4 regions of the Streptomyces sp. MUSC 14 genome follow, and region 2 is predicted to be linked to each of the others. Evidence: riboswitches for the same ligand, from Rfam matches in the RefSeq annotation. Region 2 holds a riboswitch; each other region holds the start of a gene.
The links. A riboswitch is a leader RNA that binds a small molecule or an ion and turns the genes downstream of it on or off. The one in region 2 is predicted to bind cobalamin.
Positions count from the first base shown of each region.

Region 1: linked by a shared signal. The riboswitch ahead of BIV25_RS05240 (cobalamin biosynthesis protein) and the one ahead of BIV25_RS35565 (ABC transporter substrate-binding protein) in region 2 are both predicted to bind cobalamin.
Region 3: linked by a shared signal. The riboswitch ahead of BIV25_RS02770 (CbtB-domain containing protein) and the one ahead of BIV25_RS35565 (ABC transporter substrate-binding protein) in region 2 are both predicted to bind cobalamin.
Region 4: linked by a shared signal. The riboswitch ahead of BIV25_RS34955 (ribonucleoside-diphosphate reductase subunit alpha) and the one ahead of BIV25_RS35565 (ABC transporter substrate-binding protein) in region 2 are both predicted to bind cobalamin.

Region 1 covers NZ_MLYN01000009.1:149,992-155,180, forward strand. The annotation lists gene cobN (cobaltochelatase subunit CobN) at 1-267, opposite strand, end outside; gene BIV25_RS05235 (cobyric acid synthase) at 264-1,772, opposite strand; gene BIV25_RS05240 (cobalamin biosynthesis protein) at 1,769-2,731, opposite strand; cobalamin riboswitch at 2,829-2,971, opposite strand; gene BIV25_RS05245 (hypothetical protein) at 3,104-3,331, opposite strand; gene BIV25_RS05250 (inorganic phosphate transporter) at 3,366-4,637, opposite strand; gene BIV25_RS05255 (lysozyme) at 4,794-5,189, opposite strand, start outside.
Region 2 covers NZ_MLYN01000061.1:69,984-75,172, forward strand. The annotation lists gene BIV25_RS35555 (serine hydrolase domain-containing protein) at 1-786, opposite strand, end outside; gene BIV25_RS35560 (SAM-dependent methyltransferase) at 817-1,617, opposite strand; cobalamin riboswitch at 1,752-1,965, shown strand; partial or broken gene BIV25_RS35565 (ABC transporter substrate-binding protein) at 2,034-2,426, shown strand; partial or broken gene BIV25_RS35570 (iron chelate uptake ABC transporter family permease subunit) at 2,423-2,806, shown strand; partial or broken gene BIV25_RS35575 (ABC transporter ATP-binding protein) at 2,803-3,390, shown strand; gene BIV25_RS35580 ((4Fe-4S)-binding protein) at 3,595-4,734, opposite strand; gene BIV25_RS35585 (SDR family oxidoreductase) at 4,907-5,189, shown strand, end outside.
Region 3 covers NZ_MLYN01000007.1:321,006-326,194, reverse strand. The annotation lists gene BIV25_RS02780 (enoyl-CoA hydratase) at 1-195, shown strand, start outside; cobalamin riboswitch at 1,163-1,310, shown strand; gene BIV25_RS02770 (CbtB-domain containing protein) at 1,356-1,571, shown strand; gene BIV25_RS02765 (CbtA family protein) at 1,603-2,475, shown strand; gene BIV25_RS02760 (histidine phosphatase family protein) at 2,665-3,255, opposite strand; gene BIV25_RS02755 (short-chain fatty acyl-CoA regulator family protein) at 3,298-4,758, opposite strand; gene BIV25_RS02750 (MmgE/PrpD family protein) at 4,971-5,189, shown strand, end outside.
Region 4 covers NZ_MLYN01000060.1:169,290-174,478, forward strand. The annotation lists gene mctP (monocarboxylate uptake permease MctP) at 1-1,484, shown strand, start outside; cobalamin riboswitch at 1,642-1,780, shown strand; gene BIV25_RS34955 (ribonucleoside-diphosphate reductase subunit alpha) at 1,906-4,275, shown strand; gene BIV25_RS34960 (ribonucleotide-diphosphate reductase subunit beta) at 4,275-5,189, shown strand, end outside.

The DNA.
Region 1 (5,189 bases), on a different contig from region 2:
CTCGGCCATCAGCTCCGCGTCCGGTACGCTCTCGCCGCCCAGCAGCACCGTCGGGATCCCGGCCGCCTTCAGCGCGGCGAGCCCGTCCTCCCAGGCCCGCTTGCCGCCGAGCAGCCGTACGACGGCGAGGTCCGCGCCGTCCAGCAGTCGCGGCAGCTCCTGCCGGACGTCCACCCGGGTCGGGTTGCCGATGCGGAAGTCCGCGCCGGAGGCCCGGGCCGCCAGCAGGTCCGTGTCGGCGGTGGACAACAACAACACTGTGCTCATGCGGGCGCTCCCGGTGGAATGAAAGGCAGTCCTTGCGGCGCGCCCGACTCGATGAGCCGCCACAGCGCGTCCGTGTCCGCGTGCTGTTCGATCAGGTCGCCGAGCCGGTCGAGCTGCTCCTCGCGCAGCGCGGCGAAGGAGGTGTCCGGCGCGGGCACGAAGCGGCGGCCCGCGGCGGCGGCCACCTCGCGCAGGAAGGCCCGCCGGAAGCCGTCCGACTCCAGCGAGCCGTGCCAGTGGGTGCCCCAGGTCTGCCCGGCCCGGCAGCCGTCCAGGAAGGCTTCCCCGCCGGTCACTTCGGCGACCCCGTGATGGATCTCGTACCCCTCGACCCGCTCGCCGAGTGCCTCCCCCTCCGGCCGGGCAAGGGTCTTCTCGGGGGCGAACCGCACCCTTAGGGGCAGCACCCCGAGGCCCTCGACCCGCCCCCGGCGGCTCTCGACCTCGTCCTCGATGTGCTCACCGAGGATCTGGAAGCCGCCGCAGATGCCGAGGACGGGCCGGTGTTCGGCGGCCCTGCGGCGCAGCGCGTCCGCGAGCCCCCGCTCGTGCAGCCACTCCAGGGCCCGGACCGTCCCGCGGGTGCCGGGGACGACGACGAGGTCGGCGTCGGCCAGCTCCTCCGGGCGGTCCACGAACCGCACCACGACGCCCGGTTCGGCGGTGAGCGCGTCCACGTCCGTGAAGTTGGACATCAGGGGAACGGCACAGACGGCGACCCGCAGTACGTCTTCCCCCAGGGGCTCGATGACGTTCGACTCCCGTACCGCACCCCGCAGCGAGACGCGGAGCCCGTCCTCCTCGTCGATGCCGAGGCCGTGTTGGAAGGGGAGCACGCCGTACGTCCGCCGGCCGGTCAGGCCGTGCAGCATGTCGAGCCCGGGCTCCAGAAGGCTCACGTCCCCCCGGAACTTGTTCACCAGGAACCCGGCGACCAGCTCCTGGTCCTCCGGCGAGAGCAGGGCGACGGTGCCGAAGAAGGAGGCGAAGACGCCCCCGCGGTCGATGTCGCCGACCACGAGCACGGGCAGGCGCGCGTTCCGCGCGATCCCCATGTTCACGATGTCGGTCCGGCGCAGATTGATCTCGGCCGGGCTGCCCGCCCCCTCACAGATCACCGCGTCATACGTGCCCCGCAACTCGGCCAGGCAGTCCAGCACCGTGCCGAGCAGCTTCTGCTGCCGCCCGCCGTGATAGCCGCGGGCGCTCAGCTCACCCACCGGCCTGCCCAGCAGCACGACCTGGCTGCTCTGTTCGCCGCCCGGTTTGAGCAGCACCGGGTTCATCAGCGCGGTCGGCTCGACCCGGCACGCCTGGGCCTGCATGGCCTGCGCCCGGCCGATCTCCGCGCCCTCGCGGGTCACGAAGGAGTTGAGCGACATGTTCTGCGCCTTGAACGGCGCGACCTTCACGCCCTGGCGCACCAGCCACCGGCAGATCCCGGCCGTCACGACGCTCTTGCCGGCGTCGGAGGTGGTGCCGGCGACGAGGAGTCCCCCGTTCACTTCCCACGTCCCTTCGGGCTCTTGACGCTGCTGACGACGAGCCGCGCGGCGACCGTGGTGCCGAGCGCGAGCAGGCCGACGCGGCGGGAGAGCCGCGCCGCCCGGTCGATGTCGGCGACCCGGACGGCCCGCCCGGTGTCCCCGCCCAGCACGGGCCGGTGCTCGACCCGTCCGCCGTAGGAGAGCGTCCCGCCCAGGCGGACGCCGAGCGCACCCGCGAACGAGGCCTCCACGGGCCCGGCGTTGGGGCTCGGGTGCTTGCGGGCGTCGGCCCGCCAGGCGCGCAGGGCGCCGCGCGGGTCGGGTCCGGCGACGGCGGCGAGTACGGCGGTCAGCCGGGCCCCCGGCCAGCCGGCCACGTCGTCGAGTCGGGCGGAGGCCCAGCCGTAGCGGCGGTGGCGCGGGGACGTGTGACCCACCATCGCGTCCAGGGTGTTGACGGCCCGGAAGCCGAGCAGTCCGGGCACCCCGGCCACGGCGCCCCACACCAGGGCGCCCACGACGGCGTCGGAGGTGTTCTCGGCGACGGACTCGACCACGGCCCGGGCGATCCCGTCGGCGTCCAGCGACTGGGGGTCCCGGCCGCACAGGTGGGGCAACCGGGCGCGGGCCGCCTCGATGTCACCGGCCTCCAGCGCCCGTCCGATGGTGCGGGCCTCGCGGCCCAGCGACGTACCGCCGACGACCGACCAGACGGCGGCGGCGGTCAGGGCGGCGGAGGCGGCGGGGGAGGGGCGTACGGCGCGTGCGGCGGCCGCGCCGAGTGCGACGGCGCCGCCCGCACACACGACGGTGTGCAGCGTGCCCCAGCCGCGGTGGTCGCGCCACAACACGCCTTCCACGGCAGCGGCCGCCCGCCCGAACGCGGCGACCGGATGCCCACGGCGCGGGTCGCCGAGGAGCAGGTCACCGAGAAGGCCGGCGGCGGCGCCGTACGCGTAGGAGCGATCGGCACCCATGGGCTCAGCCGGCCGTGGGTGCGGGAGCGGGCCTGGTACGGGTCCTTCGGCAGCCGGGCATGGCGATCGGTGTCCTCACTCAGGGTGTCCGCGCCCTGGTTCGACGAGATTCGGCGGTGAGAGTTCCTGGCTCCCGGGGGTTCTTCCCCGGTGACAGTGGCGGGACCGCGCCGGATTCGCACCGGCTTCCTCTCCTGCCGCCGTACATGGCCCGGGCAGTCCACCACGGGCCCGGAACGGCCGTCAACTTGCCGTTGACCTGCACGGGGAGAGTGTGCCGATCCCCACATCGCGGGGCACGTGGGGCCGCCCGGCATGGCAAAGGCTCCCCTGCGTCATGGACGCAGGGGAGCCTTTGCCGGTGCCGTTCTGTCAGCTCTTGGAGACGATCAGGAAGATGCCGTACGCCACCGCCGCCGCGCAGGCCGCGAAGCAGACGTAGGCGCCGGTGACGGCGAGGGCGGCGGAGTCGCCCTGGGCCGCGGCCTGTTCGCGCCGGGTCAGGCCCCTGATGCCGAGGGTGAACAGGACCACGAGGCCCACCGTGAACACGAGGCTGACGCCGAAGACGGAGCCGATGGCCGACCAGTCGATCTTCATGGGGATGCTTCCTTGGTAACCGAGGGGGCCGGGGTCAGACGGTGGTGGCCGGGGGAGCGACCGAGGCGACGGGGGCCGTGGGCTCCGTGCCGGCCGGGGCGGGGATCGTGGCGGTCAGATCCTCGCCGATCGTCCCCGAGGGGGGCGGGGCCACCGCGGCGATGGCGGTGGTCACCACACCGGCGGGCACCTCGGTCTCCTCGACGACGTTGGTGTGGTCGACGACCTCGCGGCGGGACATCTTCCAGATCGCGGCGCTCGACGTGACCAGGAAGACGGCGACCACGGCGGTGCCCCAGTCGCCGAGGTCCGTGACGGACTCGGCGCCCGCGCCGACCAGCGCGGCGGCCGGGAGCGTGAGGATCCAGGCGACCAGCATGCGGGTCGCGGTGGACCAGCGGACCACCCCGCCCTTGCGGCCGACGCCGGTGCCCATCACCGCACCGGAGACGACGTGCGTGGTGGAGAGGGAGAAGCCCAGGTGGGAGGAGGCCAGGATGGCGGTCGCGGCGCTGGTCTGGGCGGCGAAGCCCTGGCGCGGCTCCAGGTCGGTCAGGCCCGTGCCCATGGTGCGGATGATGCGCCAGCCGCCGATGTAGGTGCCGAGCGCGATGGCCAGGCCGGCGGAGAGGATCACCCAGGTGGGAGGGTTCGAGCCGGGGGCGATGGCGCCGCCCGCGATCAGTGCGAGGGTGATGATGCCCATCGTCTTCTGGGCGTCGTTGGTGCCGTGGGCCAGGGAGACCAGACCGGCGGAGGCGATCTGGCCGACGCGGTAGCCCTTGCGGGAGGCCTCGCTCTCGGCCTTGCCCTCGGTCCTGCTGTCGACGCCGTACGACAGCCGGGTGGAGATCATGGCCGCGATGCCCGCGACGATCGGCGCGGCGACCGCCGGGAGCAGCACCTTGGTCACCAGCACGTCGCCGTGCACGGCACCGAAGCCGGCCGAGGCGATCGTGGCGCCGATCAGACCGCCCATCAGAGCGTGCGAGGAACTGGACGGGAGGCCCACCAGCCAGGTCACCAGGTTCCAGAGGATCGCGCCGACCAGGGCGGCGAAGATGACCTCGGGCCGGATGCCCTTCTCGTCGACGAGTCCCTTGGAGATCGTGTTCGCGACCTCCACGGACAGAAAAGCGCCGACCAGGTTCAGGCCGGCGGACATGGCAACTGCGATCTTGGGCTTCAGGGCGCCTGTCGAGATGGTGGTGGCCATCGCGTTGGCGGTGTCGTGGAAACCGTTCGTGAAATCAAACGCGAGTGCGGTTACCACCACAATCGCGAGGATCAGCGAGAAGCTTTCCATTTACCCAGGCAATCGTTCGAGGTCATTGGCTGGACGAACGTAGGCAACCTGGATGAACGGAAGGTGAACTGGGGCGGGCTTGGTGGTGTCCGGGGCGGGCGGATGGGATTCCGTTTGTCTCCGGGCGCCGCCCGCGCCCCGGGCGCCCCATGGCTGTCAGCCGTGCGCGAAGGTCCGCAGCCGGCCGGTCGAACCGTTGAAGAGATCCTGGTCACCCGGCAGAGCGCCGTCGGTGGCGTGCTGCCAGAACGTCCAGTACTGCCAGCCGCCCGGCAGCGGCCCCGGTCCCGAGGTGTCGTGTCCGGCGATCCACAGCGGGTTGCTGGCGGAGAACGCGCCGCTGTTGCCGGTGCACAGCTTCCACCACTGGGTGGTGGTGTAGATCACCGGGCGGCGCCCGGTCTCGTTGCGCACCTCGTCGCTGAAGGACCGGATCCAGCGGACCATCTGCTTCTTCGTCAGCCCGTAGCACTTGCGCTTCTTGCTGTACGGGTTGTACTCGATGTCGAGCGCGGGCGGCAGGGTCCAGCCGTCCGCCTGCCAGCCGCCGCC
Region 2 (5,189 bases):
CGTCCGCCGGGCGCGCACGAGGGCCGCGCAGGTCTCCTCGCGCAGCAGCCGACGGCCCCGGTGCAGACCGCCGGTGCGGACGACCTCGGCGGCGACGGCCGCCCCGCCGCAGGAGCCGGCCACACATGCGCCGTGGCAGCCCTCGGCGACGGCGAAGGCGGCGACGCGGGCCGCGAGCTCGGCGGGGCCGAGGTACGGCACCTGCACCACGCGGGCACCGGGCGGGCCGCCGAGCGCGGCGCTCAGCCCGAGCGGCTCGGTGACCTCGGTGCGCAGGAAGTCCGCGAAGGCGGTACCGCTGCGGCGGGCCACGATCTCCCCGAGCAGCAGGTACCCGGCGTGGCCCAGATGGGCCGCCCGCTGCCCGGGGATCCGGTCCGGGTCGGCGTCCGTGGCGCAGATCAGCGCGATGAGCTTGTCCCAGCCCTGGTCGAAGGCCCCGCCCGCGGCCCGGTCGGCGGCCCGCAGCGGCGCGGTGTGGCTCCATGGATGGCGGACCGTGACGGCGTCCCGGCCGCCCCCGGTGAACTCCGGCAGATGGTCCCGCACGAGGTCGTCGGGGCCGAGCAGACCGAGTTCCCAGGCGCGGGCGAGGGCCGGGCCCGCCGGGAGCTCGGAGACGGAGAACCACGGCACGCCCGAGCCGGCCGTGAGGGGCACGCCCGGCGATTCCTCGCCGAGCGCGAAGTCCATGACGGTCCGGCGGTGCAGCAGTTCCCGCGCCTGTACGCCCGTGCAGGTGCCGGCCGTTACCTCTTCCTCGGCGAGGGTGCGTGGGTCCGGCACGGGCCCGACCCTGCGCCGGACTCGCCGTGCTCAGGCGTTCTTCCGAGCCACCGCGCCGTAGAAGCCGATCTCCTCGGAGCCGGCCGGCGGGGTGGTGTCGGGGCGCCAGAACGGGACCTGGGTCAGGCCGGGTTCGACCAGTTCGAGGCCGTCGAAGAACCGCTCGACCCGGTCGCGGGAGCGCAGGTTCATGGTGGCGGTGGCGCTCTTGTAGACGGCCTCGGCGTCGCTGCGGTCGTCGGCGAAGTCGCCCGTCGCGTGCGACAGGACGAGGAAGCTGCCGGCCGGCAGTGCGTCGCGCAGAGTGGCCACGATCCGCTCGGGACCGTCCGCGTCACGGATGAAGTGGAGTATGGCGACGAGGAACAGGGCGACCGGCCGGCCGAAGTCGATGACCCGGCGGACCTCCGGATGATCGATGACGGACTGCGGATCGCGCAGGTCGGCGAGGACGATGCTGGTCGTGCCGGCCCGGCTGAGCAGCGCGTCGGCGTGCGCCTTCACGATCGGGTCGTTGTCGACGTAGGCGACACGCACGTCCGGTGCCAGCTGCTGGGCGACCTCGTGCACGTTCGGGGAGGTGGGCAGTCCGGTGCCGATGTCCAGGATCTGGCGGACACCGGTGTCGACGACGTAGCGCACCGCACGGTGCAGGAAGGCGCGGTTGGCGCGCACGGAGATCCACACCTCGGGGGCCGCCGCGGCGAGCTGGTCGCCCGCCTGCTGGTCCACCTCGTAGTTGTCCTTGCCGCCCAGGAGGTAGTCGTAGATGCGCGCGGGATGCGGCTTGCTGGTGTCGATGCGCACGGCCTGGCCGCCGTCCTGAGTCACAGTGGGCTCCTCTCCCCGACCGTCACGGCCTCGGTCCCGTGAACGATTGGCCAAAGCTTCCCATATCAACTACCCCGCTCGTGCCCACAGTTCCCGCTGCCGACGGCTGTGCCCGGGGCTGCGCACGGACGTGCTGATAGCTTGCCGGAGCCAGTCGAGCCACAACCGAGGCCAGGGAATCCGGTGCGAATCCGCAACTGACGCGCAGCGGTGAGGGGGACGGGCGGGGCACACCATGCCACTGGGAGGGACCGGGCCGCCGGAAGGGCTGACGCCGAACCCTGCCGGGAAGGCGCCCCGGCCGGACGAACCCGAGTCCGAAGACCTGCTGGCACCTTCGCGCCGCCGGGTGCGGAGGACGTCCGTAGGCCAGGCTCCGCGTACGCGTCCGGCATCCGAGGCACATCCGTGTTCAGGCCCTCGTGTACTGGTTCTCCGACTCCCGCCCGCCCTATCCGGCCGGCTGCTGCGGCGCGCCGGGCATCATCACCCGTGCCGTCGGCGCGCAGAACGTCTTCGCGGACACGCACGACGAGTGGCCGCAGATCAACTGGGAGACCGTGGCCGACCGCGACCCCGACGTCCTCGTCCTCGTCCTCGGCGACCTCACCCGCACGATGCAGACCGCGGAGAACGCCCGGGCCAAGGTCCGCTTCCTGGAGACCGACCCCGCCACCCGCAACCTCACGGCGGTGCGCAAGAAGCGCTACGTCCTGCTCAGCGGGCAGGCGATGAACCCGGGCATCCGGACCGTCGAGGGCATCGAGCAGGTCGCCGCCGGGCTGCGTACGTTCGGGCTCGTCAAGTGAGCCTGCGTACGGCCGCGTCGGCGGGAGCCGGGCTCACCGCCCTGGTGCTGTCCGTCGCGTTCGCCCTGACCATCGGCCCGGCCCAGATCTCCGCGTCGGACGTGTGGGCGTCGGCCGCCGCCCGTCTCGGGCTCGGGGAGAGCGGGTTGGCGCCGTTGCGCGACGGGATCGTGTGGGACCTGCGGATGCCACGCACCCTGCTGGCCGCCGTCTGCGGCGCCGGGCTCGCGGTGTGCGGGGCGGTCATGCAGTCCCTGCTGCGCAACCCGCTCGCCGACCCGTTCGTGCTCGGGGTGTCCTCGGAAGCCTCGACCGGCGCGGTCGCAGTCGTCGTGCTCGGTGTGGGCGGGGGAGCGGTGTCGCTTTCGGCGGGCGCGTTCGGGACGTCGTCGCGCTCGGCCGGATCCCGCACCGCCGCGCCTGGGCCGCCCCCGGCCCCGCCGACACGCGGGCCGTCACCGAGGCACTGGACCGCACGGGTCTGACCGACCGCGCCGGACAGTCCTGGCACACCCTGTCCGGGGGCGAACGCCAGCGCACCCAGATCACGCGTGCCCTGGCCCAGGAGCCCCGCGAACTGCTCCTGGACGAACCGACCAACCACCTCGGCATCCAGCACCAGCTCGACCTGCTGGACCTCGTCGCGAGCCTGCCGGTCACCACGGTGATTGCCCTGCACGACCTCAACCTCGCCGCGTTGTACTGCGACCGGCTGCTAGTGCTGCACGACGGCCGGGCGGTCGCCGAGGGCCCGCCCGGCGCGGTCCTGACCAGCGACCTGATCAAGCGGGTGTACGGCGTCGACGCCGAGGTCATCACCGCGGACGGCCACCCGGTGATCCGCTTCCTGCGGCGCGGCGGTCAGCGATCGGAGCCGCCCCGGCACGGACCGCGGGGCGCCGGGCGGCGCGGGTGGCACGGGCGGGTGGGAGAGGGCGGGGAACTACCCGAGCGCATGGATTGATCGCTCCCCGCCCCCCGGTGGGTCGGCCCGCCTCGGCACGTCGTCACGGACAGGGAGGGGCGACTCGGCGACCGGTCGGACGAGGCATCGACCCACCGATCTTGTTCAGACCCTCCGCCACCGGACGCGCGACGGCCAGCGGAGCCGGGCCGCCCGGGTGACGAGGGTTGTCCGGGTGACGAGGGGCGCTCGGCGGGCTGGTGTTCAGGCGGGGCCGGGGGACCCCGGGCGCTCCTCGTCGGCGCGCCGCTCGACGGAACGGTGCCCGGCGGGGGGCCGCCAGCCGCCGGAGACCTCCTTGACCGGCTTGTGCGGGAAGCGGCGCTCGGCGTACCGCTGGGCGTCGGAGCCCGGCAGCACGTAGAGGGTCTCCGCCTTGTCCTGGAGCGGGCGCAGCACGGTCTCCAGATAGGCCTTGCGGTCGTCGAGATAGGGTCCCAGCACGTCCTCGCCGGCGGGGCACACAGCCAGGCAGTAGCCGGACTTGTAACTCGGCTTGAACGCGAGGCTCTGCCACATCGAGGCGTTCTCGGGGTCGGTCACCCGCGAGCGGAAGTCGGCCGCGTCCGCACTGTCGGCCACGGTCTGCACCCAGTCGGTGAAGCCGCTCATGAACTCCCGGTAGTTGTGGGTCGTGCAGGCCAGCGCGTCGAACGAGCCGTCCTTGCCGATGGCGCCGATCGGACAGGCCGCGACGCACAGCTTGCAGTCCACGCAGGGGCTGTAGTCCAGCGGCCGGCCGTACGCGCTGACCGGGGCGTCCACGAGCACGGTGGCGAGCAGCACGAAATTGCCGAACCGGGGGTGGATGACATTGCGGTGCAGCCCCATGACGCCCAGGCCCGCGGCCACGGCGACCGTCTTGTGCGCGACGACCCAGATACGGCCGGGGAAGTGCTCCATCTCCTGCGGGAACCCGGCGGACGGATTGAGCGCGCGATGGCCGGCGTCCTCCAGGGCCCGGACCACCCTGCGGGCGGCGGCGTTGACCTGTTCGTCGGTCTGGTGGAACTCCTGGTTGGCCACGCTGCGCGCGGGCGAGCGGGTGTTGGCACGGTTCATCCGGACCATGAGCGAGACCAGCGCGCGCGTGCCCGGCAGGGCGGCGAGGACATGGTCCCGCTCCCCGGCGAGGTCGGGGTGGTCCAGGCTCACCGCCGCCGCGTCGTCCGCACCGGCCTCCAGACACAGCGCGCGCAGCCAGTCCGCGTCGATCACCGGTGGCGGCGGTGCCGGAGCGGCGTTCGCGCGGGATGCCAGTACGGCCCGTACGGACGGGTGGGCGGCGAGGCGGGCGGGCAGCTTCCGGCTTCCCGCCCCCTCGGCCGTGCGCTGCTCGCGCATGCGGCCTCCCCTGCTGAGTTGGAAAATCAAACTTACCCCGGGAAGAGTAGCGGGAGAGGGTGGCGGGGGGTGGCTCCGGTTCGTGCTTGAAGTTGGAAACCGATCGGTTTACCGTGGGAGAGGCCGATGGGAAACCGATCGGTTTTCACTCGTGACTTCCCCTGGAGACGACATGACCGTGATCAAGAACTCCGTCGCCCTGGTCACCGGCGGCAGCCGGGGCCTGGGCAGGGCGCTGGTGGAGGAGCTGTACGCGCGCGGAGCCGCCAAGGTGTACGCCACGGCCCGGGACCCGCGCACCGTGACCCATCCGGACGCCGTTCCGCTCGCCCTGGAGGTCACCGACCCGGCCTCCGTCGCCGCGGCCGCCGCGCAGGCGCAGGACGTCAACATCCTGATCAACAACGCGGGTGTCTCGCTCGGTGCGCGCTCCTTCCTCGATGCCGAGATCGACG
Region 3 (5,189 bases), on a different contig from region 2:
GAGACGGTCGCGGACATGTCGCTGCCGGTGGCGATGATGGCGAAGGAAGCGGTCGGCCGGGCCTTCGAGACCACCCTCACGGAAGGCGTCCGCTTCGAACGGCGCCTTTTCCACGCGGTGTTCGCGACGGCCGACCAGAAGGAGGGCATGGGCGCCTTCATCGACAAGCGACCGCCGGAATTCCGGCACCGCTGACAAAAGGGCGGCGAACCGTGTGCGCCCGGCGACGTCGGAGGAAGGCGCCGCCGGGCGGCACAGCTCTCGCTCACGCGGTGAATGGGCAGGGGCGGGAATGCGACGTGCGCGATGGACGCCGTTGCTCTGCCGGAGCTGCTGAGCTCTTCTTTTGCCGGGAAGCCGAGCGTGTGATTGCTCAGTACTCCGGGTTCCGGTGGCGACGCAATAGCGCCACCAACGCGCAGCGCAGGCAGTCCGTACCGGTCTCCCTCTCGGTGTCTGAACCGCGGGGGCAGGGCGCCGAACAGGCCGTAGCCTCAGTGTGTTGCTGCTCGCAGCACCGGTCTCCGGGTGCTGCGAGCAGGGTTTCCAGATCCTGGAGAAGCCGCTCGGTTCGTTTCGCCTCCTGGGCCAGCACACGGACGCGTGCGCTCTGTCCGCCGACCTGCCGTCGGCTGGCGACGAGCCGTTCGTACTCCTCCAAAGTGAGGGCGACTGCCTCGCGGCCCCCGAGAGTGATATGGCGCGGTGTGAGACGTCTGGCCACTGGATTCCTCCGCTCCTCGCCTAAGGGTTCGCGTTTCGCCGGCCAGATTCGCGGGCCATGCCTGTGATTCGATTCGCGTCGGTGTTCCGGAGAACGTGACAAGGGGCCCGATGATTCCGCGAGGGGCTGTGTTGTCCTGAAGGACTCACGTTGCGGCTGGAACTGAGCGCCTGGGCACGACTGCCGCAGGAGAGCGGATTCAGCGGTCACTCCGCCAACTCGGCACATAAGAGTACCAATCTACTTCATAGAGCTGCCCGGCGGTCGACGGAAATCATGGAGCGCCGTACCCGATTGGGCGCTCCCGGCGGACCCCAGGATGGCCGGTGCCGGCAACAGGTCGCGGGCCGGATGTTGCGGTTCGACCTGCCCAAAACGGGGGACTGAGGTTACGCAGGGCGGAGGGTGCCCAGAGCCACACGGTCTCGGCCGCTTGTCTGATTGACGGACCATCTCAAGTGTCCGTACGCTCCGGTTGTAATGATGGCCTAAGGAAGCTGGTGAAACTCCAGCACGGTCGCGCCACTGTGAACAGATCCTCCCCCGGGTGGATCTGAAGTCAGACCCTGGGCCGTCGCGACGCTCCATCGAACTGAGGGACGCACGATCCCCTGAAGGAGGGCTCACACCCATGAGCAGCATGTCCGCGCCCGCCGCGCTTCCCACCCCGGTCGTCCTGCCGGCCACGAAGGCTGTGTTCTGGCTGGTCGGCACCGCGCTGATCGCGCTGGCCATCTACTACTTCATCGGCGTCGACCAGGGCGCCTACTCCGTCTTCGGCAAGGACATGCACGTCCACGAGTTCGTGCACGACGCCCGCCACTTCCTCGGCTTCCCCTGCCACTGACGGGAGCAGGCACGGACACGGACATCTGAACATGGAAAAGAGACTCATCCTGCGCGGCGTCATCGCCGGCGCAGTCGCCGGGCTGCTCGCCTTCGTCTTCGCGCGGATTTTCGCCGAGCCCCAGATCGCCAAGGCCATCGACTATGAGAGCGGGCGCGACGCCGCACAGTCGGCCCTCGACAAGGCCGCCGGACTGACGCCGGAGGCAGCGGGACCGGACATCTTCAGCCGGACGATCCAGGCCAACGTCGGCATCGGCGTGGGCATGGTCTTCTTCGGCATCGCCATGGGTGCCCTGTTCGCCGTCGCCTACGCCGTGTGCCTCGGCCGGGTCGGCAAGCTGCGTCCCCGGAACCTCGCGATGCTGGTGGCTCTGGGCGGCTTCCTCGGCATGTACTTGGTGCCGTTCCTGAAGTACCCGGCCAACCCGCCGTCGATCGGCCACCCGGACACGATCAAGGACCGCGGCAACCTCTACCTGGCCATGGTCCTCTGCTCGGTACTCTTCCTGGTCGGTGCCGTCTGGCTGGGCAAGCGCCTCCAGGCGCGCTTCGGCAACTGGAACGCTACGCTCCTTGCCGCCGGTGGCTACGTCGTGGCGATCGGCATCGTGATGGCTCTACTGCCGCAACTGGGCGAGCTGTCCGCCAACGTGCAGGAGTACGGGCACCACGCCACCGAGACGCCCCTGCCTCTGAAGAACTCCAAGGGGACGATCGTCTTCCCGGGCTTCCCGGCGGACGTGCTGTTCTCCTTCCGCTTCTACTCCGTCGCCGCCCAGGCCCTGCTCTGGGGGGCCTTGGGTCTCGTCTTCGCCCCCATGGCCGAGCGCCTGCTCGACCCGGCGATGCGGGCCGCCGCGAAGCCCGCGCCCAAGCAGCCGGAGCCGGTCGGCGCGGCATGACGCACTGATGGACTGACGCGCCCGAGGGCCGAGCCGCCGAACGGCTCGGCCCTCGAAGCGTTCGTGCCTCCGTCATCCAGTGGCGCCGCCAAGCCCGGTGTTCCAGCGACCGTTCCGACGACTCTGTTCCGGCGGTACCCGGACGGCCGGTCGACGGACGACTCGTGCATGGCCGAGGTGGCGCAGTTCTCACTGCGCCGTCGGGGTCTCCGAAAGGGACAGGGGCCGTCCGAGCCTCAGGTTCCACCGCCCCGCCCGTCCGCTCAACTCCGTGGCGGTCAGCGGTGGTACGTCGAGCCGCCAGAATGCCGTCGCGGGCAGATCCAGCACATGGACGACTGCGGCCCGCACGACCTCCGGCTCGACCACGGCCACCGTACGGCCGTTCATGTCCTGGGCGGTGTCCAGCCAGTTCCCGACGCGTGCACACACATCTCGTACCGACTCCCCGCCGTGTGCGGCCCAGCCGGGGTCGCCGAGCCAGTAGCCGACCGCCTCGGGCTCGGCGGCCGCCACCTCGTCGAGGGTGCGGCCACGCCAGCGGCCCACGTCCAGGCCATTCAGCTCGGGCTTCTCCATGCCGGCGAGTCCGAGTGCCTCCGCGGTCTCCCGGCAGCGCACGCTCGGGGACATGACCACATGTGCCGGCACGGGCAGCGACCCGGCGGCCTCGCGGGCGCGGGCCGCTCCGGTGTCGTCGATCGAGTCGCCGTCGTAGAAGCGCGCCTGCCGAAGTGAGGGGCTCGTGGCGGGTGAGAGGAAGGTGACGCGGCTGGTCACGTGGCTGCTCCTGCCGTCCGTGTCTTCGGTGTCTTGGGGTCGTCATGAGGTCTGGCTCTCCACGGGATACGGCACGTACGTGCGCCGGTCCGGGTCGATGGCCAGCCGTCCGCCTGCGGGGGGCCGGGCCCGCTGGGCGCAGTCGCGGCGCTCACAGATCCGGCAGCCCAGGCCGATGGGGGTCGCTGCGCGTGGGTCGTCCAGGGCGATTCCCTCGGCGTAGACGAGGCGGTGGGCGTGGCGTAGTTCGCAGCCGAGCGCGACGGCGAACTCGGCGCGGGGAGCGTGGTGGCCGAATCCGCCGCGGAGGATCGTCCGCGCGACCCAGAAGTACCGCTTCCCGTCCGGCATCTCCGCCACCTGCGTCAGTATCCGGCCCGGCGCGGAGAACGCCTCGTACACCGTCCACAGCGGACACGTGCCGCCCATGCGGGAGAAGTGGAAGTCCGTGGCGGACTGGCGCTTGGAGATGTTGCCGGCCCGGTCCACGCGCAGGAACGAGAAGGGCACACCGCGGCTGCCGCTGCGCTGCAGGGTGCTCAGCCGGTGGCAGACCGTCTCGAAGCCGACACCGAAGCGGGCCGAGAGCAGCTCGATGTCGTACCGCACTTCCTCGGCCATGGAATGGAAGGCGGTGTACGGCATCAGCAGGGCGCCCGCGAAGTAGTTGGCGAGTCCGATGCGGGCCAGCGTGGACGACTCCGGTGAGGTCAGCTCCGTCGCGCTGCCGACCAGTCGATCGAGCAGCGGACCGTGTTCCAACAGTGCGAGCTGTGTGGCGAGTTGGAAGGAGCGCTGGCCGTCGCTGAGCCAGGGGGAGAGGAAGAGTAGACCGGTGTCCGGGTCGTAGCGCCGGGCGTCGGCGGAGCGGCCGGCGGCGGCCTGAACCACCCGGACTCCGTGCCGTTCGGTGAGGTGTGCGGTGAGCGGGTCGGCGGCGTGCCCCGGTCGCAGCTGAAGGGCTGCCGCGATGCGTTCGGCCTCGGTGTCCAGGGGGTCGAAGTGGTTGTGGTGGGCGTAGAAGTAGTCCCGCACCTCGTCGTGCGGCTCGGCGGGGAGCAGGTGGGAGCCGCCCCCGGAGGGTGTGCCCCCTGAGCGGGGTGCGGCGAGGGCGGCCGCCTGTTCTGCCGTGTCGCGATAGCGGCGGTGCAGGGCGATCAGGGCGTGGGCCACCTCCGGATGGTCGCGGGCGGCCTCCGCGACCTCTTCGGGAGCGGGCAGCGGCACCCCGCAAGCCTCGTCGGCCAGGGCGGCCCGCAGATCGGTGGCGAGGCGGTCCTCGGCGGCCTCGGAGAAGAAGTCGGCGTCGACCCCGAAGACCTCGGCGATGCGCAGCAGCACGGGTGCCGTCAGCGGGCGCTGGCTCTGCTCGATCTGGTTGGCGTAGCTGGTGGAGATGCCGAGCGCGCGGGCCATGTCGACCTGGTTCATGCCGTGCTCGCGGCGCAGCCTGCGCAGCTTGGCATGGGCGTAGACCCTGCGGTCGGCCGGTCGTCGGGACATGGCGTACGCCTCCTTGTCCGAGCCGGTGACCTGGAACATCAGGATCTCCGGCCTGGATTGTGAACATACCATCCGCAGATTTCGCAAAATTCGCAGATTCGCAGGACGGCGATGTACGGAATCCGCAGATTGGAACGGTGGCGCGAGGGGTCGTCGGCGGGAAACCTCGATCACAAGCCCCTGTCGGACCGCCGATCCCCATGAGGAGTCCTGTGATCCAGCACCATGTCCGCGTCCACCCCAGCACCGACCGGCTCCCGCGCGAGGACCAGCTCGCCTGGAAACTCGCCGCCGTGGCCACCGCCACCGAGGAACTGGAGACCGACAGCGCTGCCATGGCCGTCAACCGGGTGATCGACAACGCCTCGGTCGCCGTCGCCTCCCTGCTGCGCCGCCCGGTCGCGGTGGCCCGCGCGCAGGCTGTCGCCCAC
Region 4 (5,189 bases), on a different contig from region 2:
GCGGACGGTCGTTCGGCACCTGGATCACCTGGTTCCTGCTCGGCGGTGACCTGTACACGGCGTACACCTTCGTCGCCGTACCGGCGGCGATCTACGCGGCGGGCGCGTCCGGCTTCTTCGCGGTGCCGTACACGATCCTCGTCTACCCGCTGATCTTCACGTTCCTGCCCCGCCTGTGGTCGGTGTCCCACAAGCACGGCTACGTGACGACCTCGGACTTCGTGCGCGGCCGGTTCGGCTCCAAGAGTCTGTCGCTGGCGGTGGCGCTGACCGGCATCCTCGCCACGATGCCGTACATCGCGCTCCAACTCGTCGGCATCCAGGCCGTGCTGGACGTGATGGGCGTCGGCGGGGAGAGCAGCGGCAACTGGTTCGTCCGGGACCTGCCGCTGCTGATCGCCTTCGGTGTGCTCGCGGCCTACACCTACTCGTCCGGGCTGCGCGCCCCCGCCCTGATCGCGTTCGTCAAGGACGGCCTGATCTACCTCGTCATCGCGGTGGCGATCATCTACATCCCGATCAAGCTGGGCGGCTTCGACGACATCTTCGCCAAGGCCGGTCACGCCTTCAGCCAGGTCAGCCCGGCGACGGGCAAGCCGCGCGGCGCGCTCGCGCCCCCGGAGGCGGGCCAGTGGACGTACGCCACGCTGGCCCTCGGTTCGGCCCTGGCCCTGTTCATGTACCCGCACTCGATCACCGCGACCCTGTCGTCCAAGAGCCGCGAGGTGATCCGCCGCAACACCACGATCCTGCCGCTGTACTCCCTGATGCTCGGCCTGCTGGCCCTGCTGGGCTTCATGGCGATCGCGGCCGGAGTCAAGGTCAGCAACGGGCAGTTGGCGATTCCGCAGCTGTTCGAGGACATGTTCCCGAGCTGGTTCGCGGGCGTGGCCTTCGCCGCCATCGGCATCGGCGCCCTCGTGCCCGCGGCCATCATGTCGATCGCGGCGGCGAACCTCTTCACCCGCAACATCTACCGGGACTTCATCAAACCGGACGCCACGCCGAAGCAGGAGGCCCAGGTCTCCAAGCTGGTCTCCCTGCTGGTGAAGGTCGGCGCCCTGGTCTTCGTCCTCACCATGGACAAGACGGTCGCCATCAACTTCCAGCTGCTGGGCGGCATCTGGATCCTGCAGACCTTCCCGGCCCTGGTCGGCGGGCTGTTCACCCGCTGGTTCCACCGCTGGGCGCTGCTCGCCGGCTGGGCGGTCGGCATGATCTACGGCACGGTCGCCGCGTACGGCGTCGCCTCCCCGACCCAGAAGCACTTCGGCGGCTCGGCGAAGGAGATCCCCGGTATCGGCGAGATCGGCTACATCGGCATGACGGCGTTCGTGCTGAACGTGGCCGTCACCGTGGTCCTCACCCTCGTCCTGAAGGCCGTAAAGGCCCCCGAGGGCCTGGACGAGACCCGCCCGGAGGACTACACGGCGGACGCGGGCGACCCGGGCGTCGAGGCAGAACTGGCGGGCGTCGCCCACTGAAGTACACCCTGAAGCCTCCCGTACACACCCCGCAGCGGGCCGCCAGCACCACGCACCACGGCGGCCCGTTCCGCATGTCCCCCGTCATACACAAGTTGACGCTCTGAAGCCAGCGCAACACACAACAGACACAACATCTGGGGGTGTCACGACAGCCCGGCACTAGATGTATGCTCATCCTCGCTGTCGTCGCAGGGGAATCCGGTGCGAATCCGGAACTGTCCCGCAACGGTGTACTTGTGCGCATCCGCGCCCAGGAGTCAGTCCGAGGACCTGTCGGCAGCGTGCGCCCGGCCGCCCGGCCCGGGTGCCTTCCGACGTCCGGGCCTCGTGGAATGGGCCGGTGGACGCGACGCGTGCGCGCTCGTGGCTGCCCCCTGCCCTCCGCAAGGCCCCCGTGCCGAGCGAGGGAGAGCCCCACGTGACCATCGCGCCCGCAGATCCGGCTTCAGCAGGCGGTCTGGACACCGACGGTCCCGGTACCGCGCTGCTGCGTACCCTGACCGAGCTGACCGCCGACCTCCCCGACGCCGACCCCGGCCGGGTCGCCGCCGCCGCGCTGCGCGGCCGGTCGGCGCGGGCCGACGAGTCGGAGTTGCGCGAACTGGCCACGGAGTCCGCCGCCGGGCTCATCTCCGAGGACCCCGCCTACTCGCGGCTGGCCGCCCGGCTGCTGACCCTCTCCATCCGCGCCGAGGCCGCCTCGCAGGGGGTGACGTCCTTCACCGAGTCCGTGGCCGTCGGTCACCGCGAGGGCCTCATCGCCGACCGCACCGCCGAGTTCGCGCGGCTGCACGCGGCCCGCCTCGACGCCCTGGTCGACGTGCAGGGCGACGACCGCTTCGGCTACTTCGGCCTGCGCACCCTGCACAGCCGCTACCTGCTGCGCCACCCGATCACCCGCCGGGTCATCGAGACCCCCCAGCACTTCATGCTCCGGGTCGCGAGCGGACTCGCCGAGGACGACAGCGTCCGCGCGCTGGACGAAGTCGCCGCGCTCTACGGACTCATGAGCCGCCTCGACTACCTGCCCTCCTCCCCCACGCTGTTCAACTCCGGCACGCGACACCCCCAGATGTCGTCCTGCTACCTCCTCGACTCCCCGCTGGACGAGCTGGACTCGATCTACGACCGCTACCACCAGGTGGCCCGGCTCTCCAAGCACGCCGGCGGCATCGGGCTGTCGTACTCCCGCATCCGCAGCCGCGGTTCGCTGATCCGCGGCACCAACGGGCACTCCAACGGCATCGTGCCGTTCCTGAAGACGCTGGACGCCTCGGTGGCCGCCGTGAACCAGGGCGGCCGGCGCAAGGGCGCGGCCGCGGTCTACCTGGAGACCTGGCACTCCGACATCGAGGAGTTCCTGGAGCTGCGGGACAACACCGGTGAGGACGCTCGCCGTACGCACAACCTGAACCTCGCGCACTGGATCCCGGACGAGTTCATGCGCCGGGTCAACGCGGACGCGTCCTGGTCGCTGTTCTCTCCCGCCGACGTGCCGGAGCTGGTGGACCTGTGGGGCGAGGAGTTCGACGCCGCGTACCGCAAGGCCGAGCAGGCGGGCCTCGCGAAGAAGACCATCCCGGCCCGTGAGCTGTACGGCCGCATGATGCGTACCCTCGCGCAGACCGGCAACGGCTGGATGACCTTCAAGGACGCCGCCAACCGCACCGCCAACCAGACCGCCCTGCCGGGGCACGTGGTCCACTCCTCCAATCTCTGCACGGAGATCCTGGAGGTCACGGACGACGGCGAGACGGCGGTCTGCAACCTGGGTTCGGTGAACCTGGGTGCCTTTGTCGACACGGCGAGCGGTGACATCGACTGGGAGCGGCTGGACGAGACCGTCCGCACGGCCGTGACCTTCCTCGACCGGGTCGTGGACATCAACTTCTACCCGACCGAGCAGGCGGGCCGCTCCAACGCCAAGTGGCGTCCGGTCGGTCTCGGCGCGATGGGCCTCCAGGACGTCTTCTTCAAGCTGCGCCTGCCCTTCGACTCCGCCGAGGCCAAGGCCCTCTCGACGCGGATCGCCGAGCGGATCATGCTCGCCGCCTACGAGGCCTCCGCCGACCTCGCCGAGCGCAACGGCCCGCTGCCGGCCTGGGAGAAGACCCGCACGGCCCAGGGTGTGCTGCACCCGGACCACTACGACGCCGAGCTGACCTGGCCGGAGCGCTGGGACGCGCTGCGCGGGCGGATCGCCGGCGTCGGGCTGCGCAACTCGCTGCTCCTCGCGATCGCCCCGACGGCCACCATCGCCTCCATCGCGGGCGTGTACGAGTGCATCGAGCCGCAGGTGTCGAACCTGTTCAAGCGCGAGACGCTGTCGGGTGAGTTCCTCCAGGTCAACTCGTACCTGGTGCAGGACCTGAAAAACCTGGGCGTGTGGGACGCGCGCACCCGTGAGGCGCTGCGCGACTCGAACGGCTCGGTGCAGGACTTCGCGTGGATCCCCGAGGAGGTGCGCGCGCTGTACCGCACCGCGTGGGAGATCCCGCAGCGCGGTCTGATCGACATGGCGGCGGCCCGCACCCCGTTCCTGGACCAGGCACAGTCCCTGAACCTGTTCCTGGAGACGCCGACCATCGGCAAACTCTCCTCGATGTACGCGTACGCCTGGAAGTCGGGCCTGAAGACGACGTACTACCTGCGCTCCCGCCCGGCGACCCGGATCGCCCGCGCGGCCCAGGCGCAGCCCCGGAAGACCATCCCCGCCCAGCAGGTCGCCGACCCCGACGCCGTCGCCTGCTCCCTGGAAAACCCCGAGTCCTGCGAGGCCTGCCAGTAATGACCACTCCCGCTCACGAGAAGAACCTGCTCGACCCGGGCTTCGAACTGACGCTGCGTCCGATGCGCTACCCGGACTTCTACGAGCGCTACCGGGACGCGATCAAGAACACCTGGACCGTGGAGGAGGTCGACCTCCACTCGGACGTCGCCGACCTCGCGAAGCTGACGCCCGAGGAGCAGCACCTCATCGGCCGGCTGGTGGCCTTCTTCGCGACGGGCGACTCGATCGTCGCGAACAACCTGGTGCTGACGCTGTACAAGCACATCAACTCCCCCGAGGCGCGGCTCTACCTGAGCCGTCAGCTCTTCGAGGAGGCCGTGCACGTCCAGTTCTATCTGACGCTGCTGGACACCTACCTGCCCGACCCGGACGACCGGGCGGCGGCCTTCGCGGCCGTCGAGAACATCCCCTCCATCCGCGAGAAGGCGCAGTTCTGCTTCACGTGGATCGACGAGGTGGAGAAGCTGGACCGGCTGGAGTCGAAGGCCGACCGCCGGCGCTTCCTGCTGAACCTGATCTGCTTCGCCGCGTGCATCGAGGGCCTGTTCTTCTACGGCGCCTTCGCGTACGTCTACTGGTTCCGCAGCCGGGGTCTGCTGCACGGCCTCGCCACGGGCACCAACTGGGTGTTCCGCGACGAGACCATGCACATGTCCTTCGCCTTCGACGTGGTCGACACCGTCCGCAAGGAGGAGCCGGACCTCTTCGACGACCAGCTCCAGCAGCAGGTCACCGACATGCTGGCGGAGGCGGTCGAGGCCGAGCTGCAGTTCGCCCGCGACCTGTGCGGTGACGGCCTGCCGGGCATGAACACCGAGTCGATGCGCCAGTACCTGGAGTGCGTCGCCGACCAGCGCCTCACGCGCCTCGGCTTCGCCCCGGTGTACGGCTCGGAGAACCCCTTCTCCTTC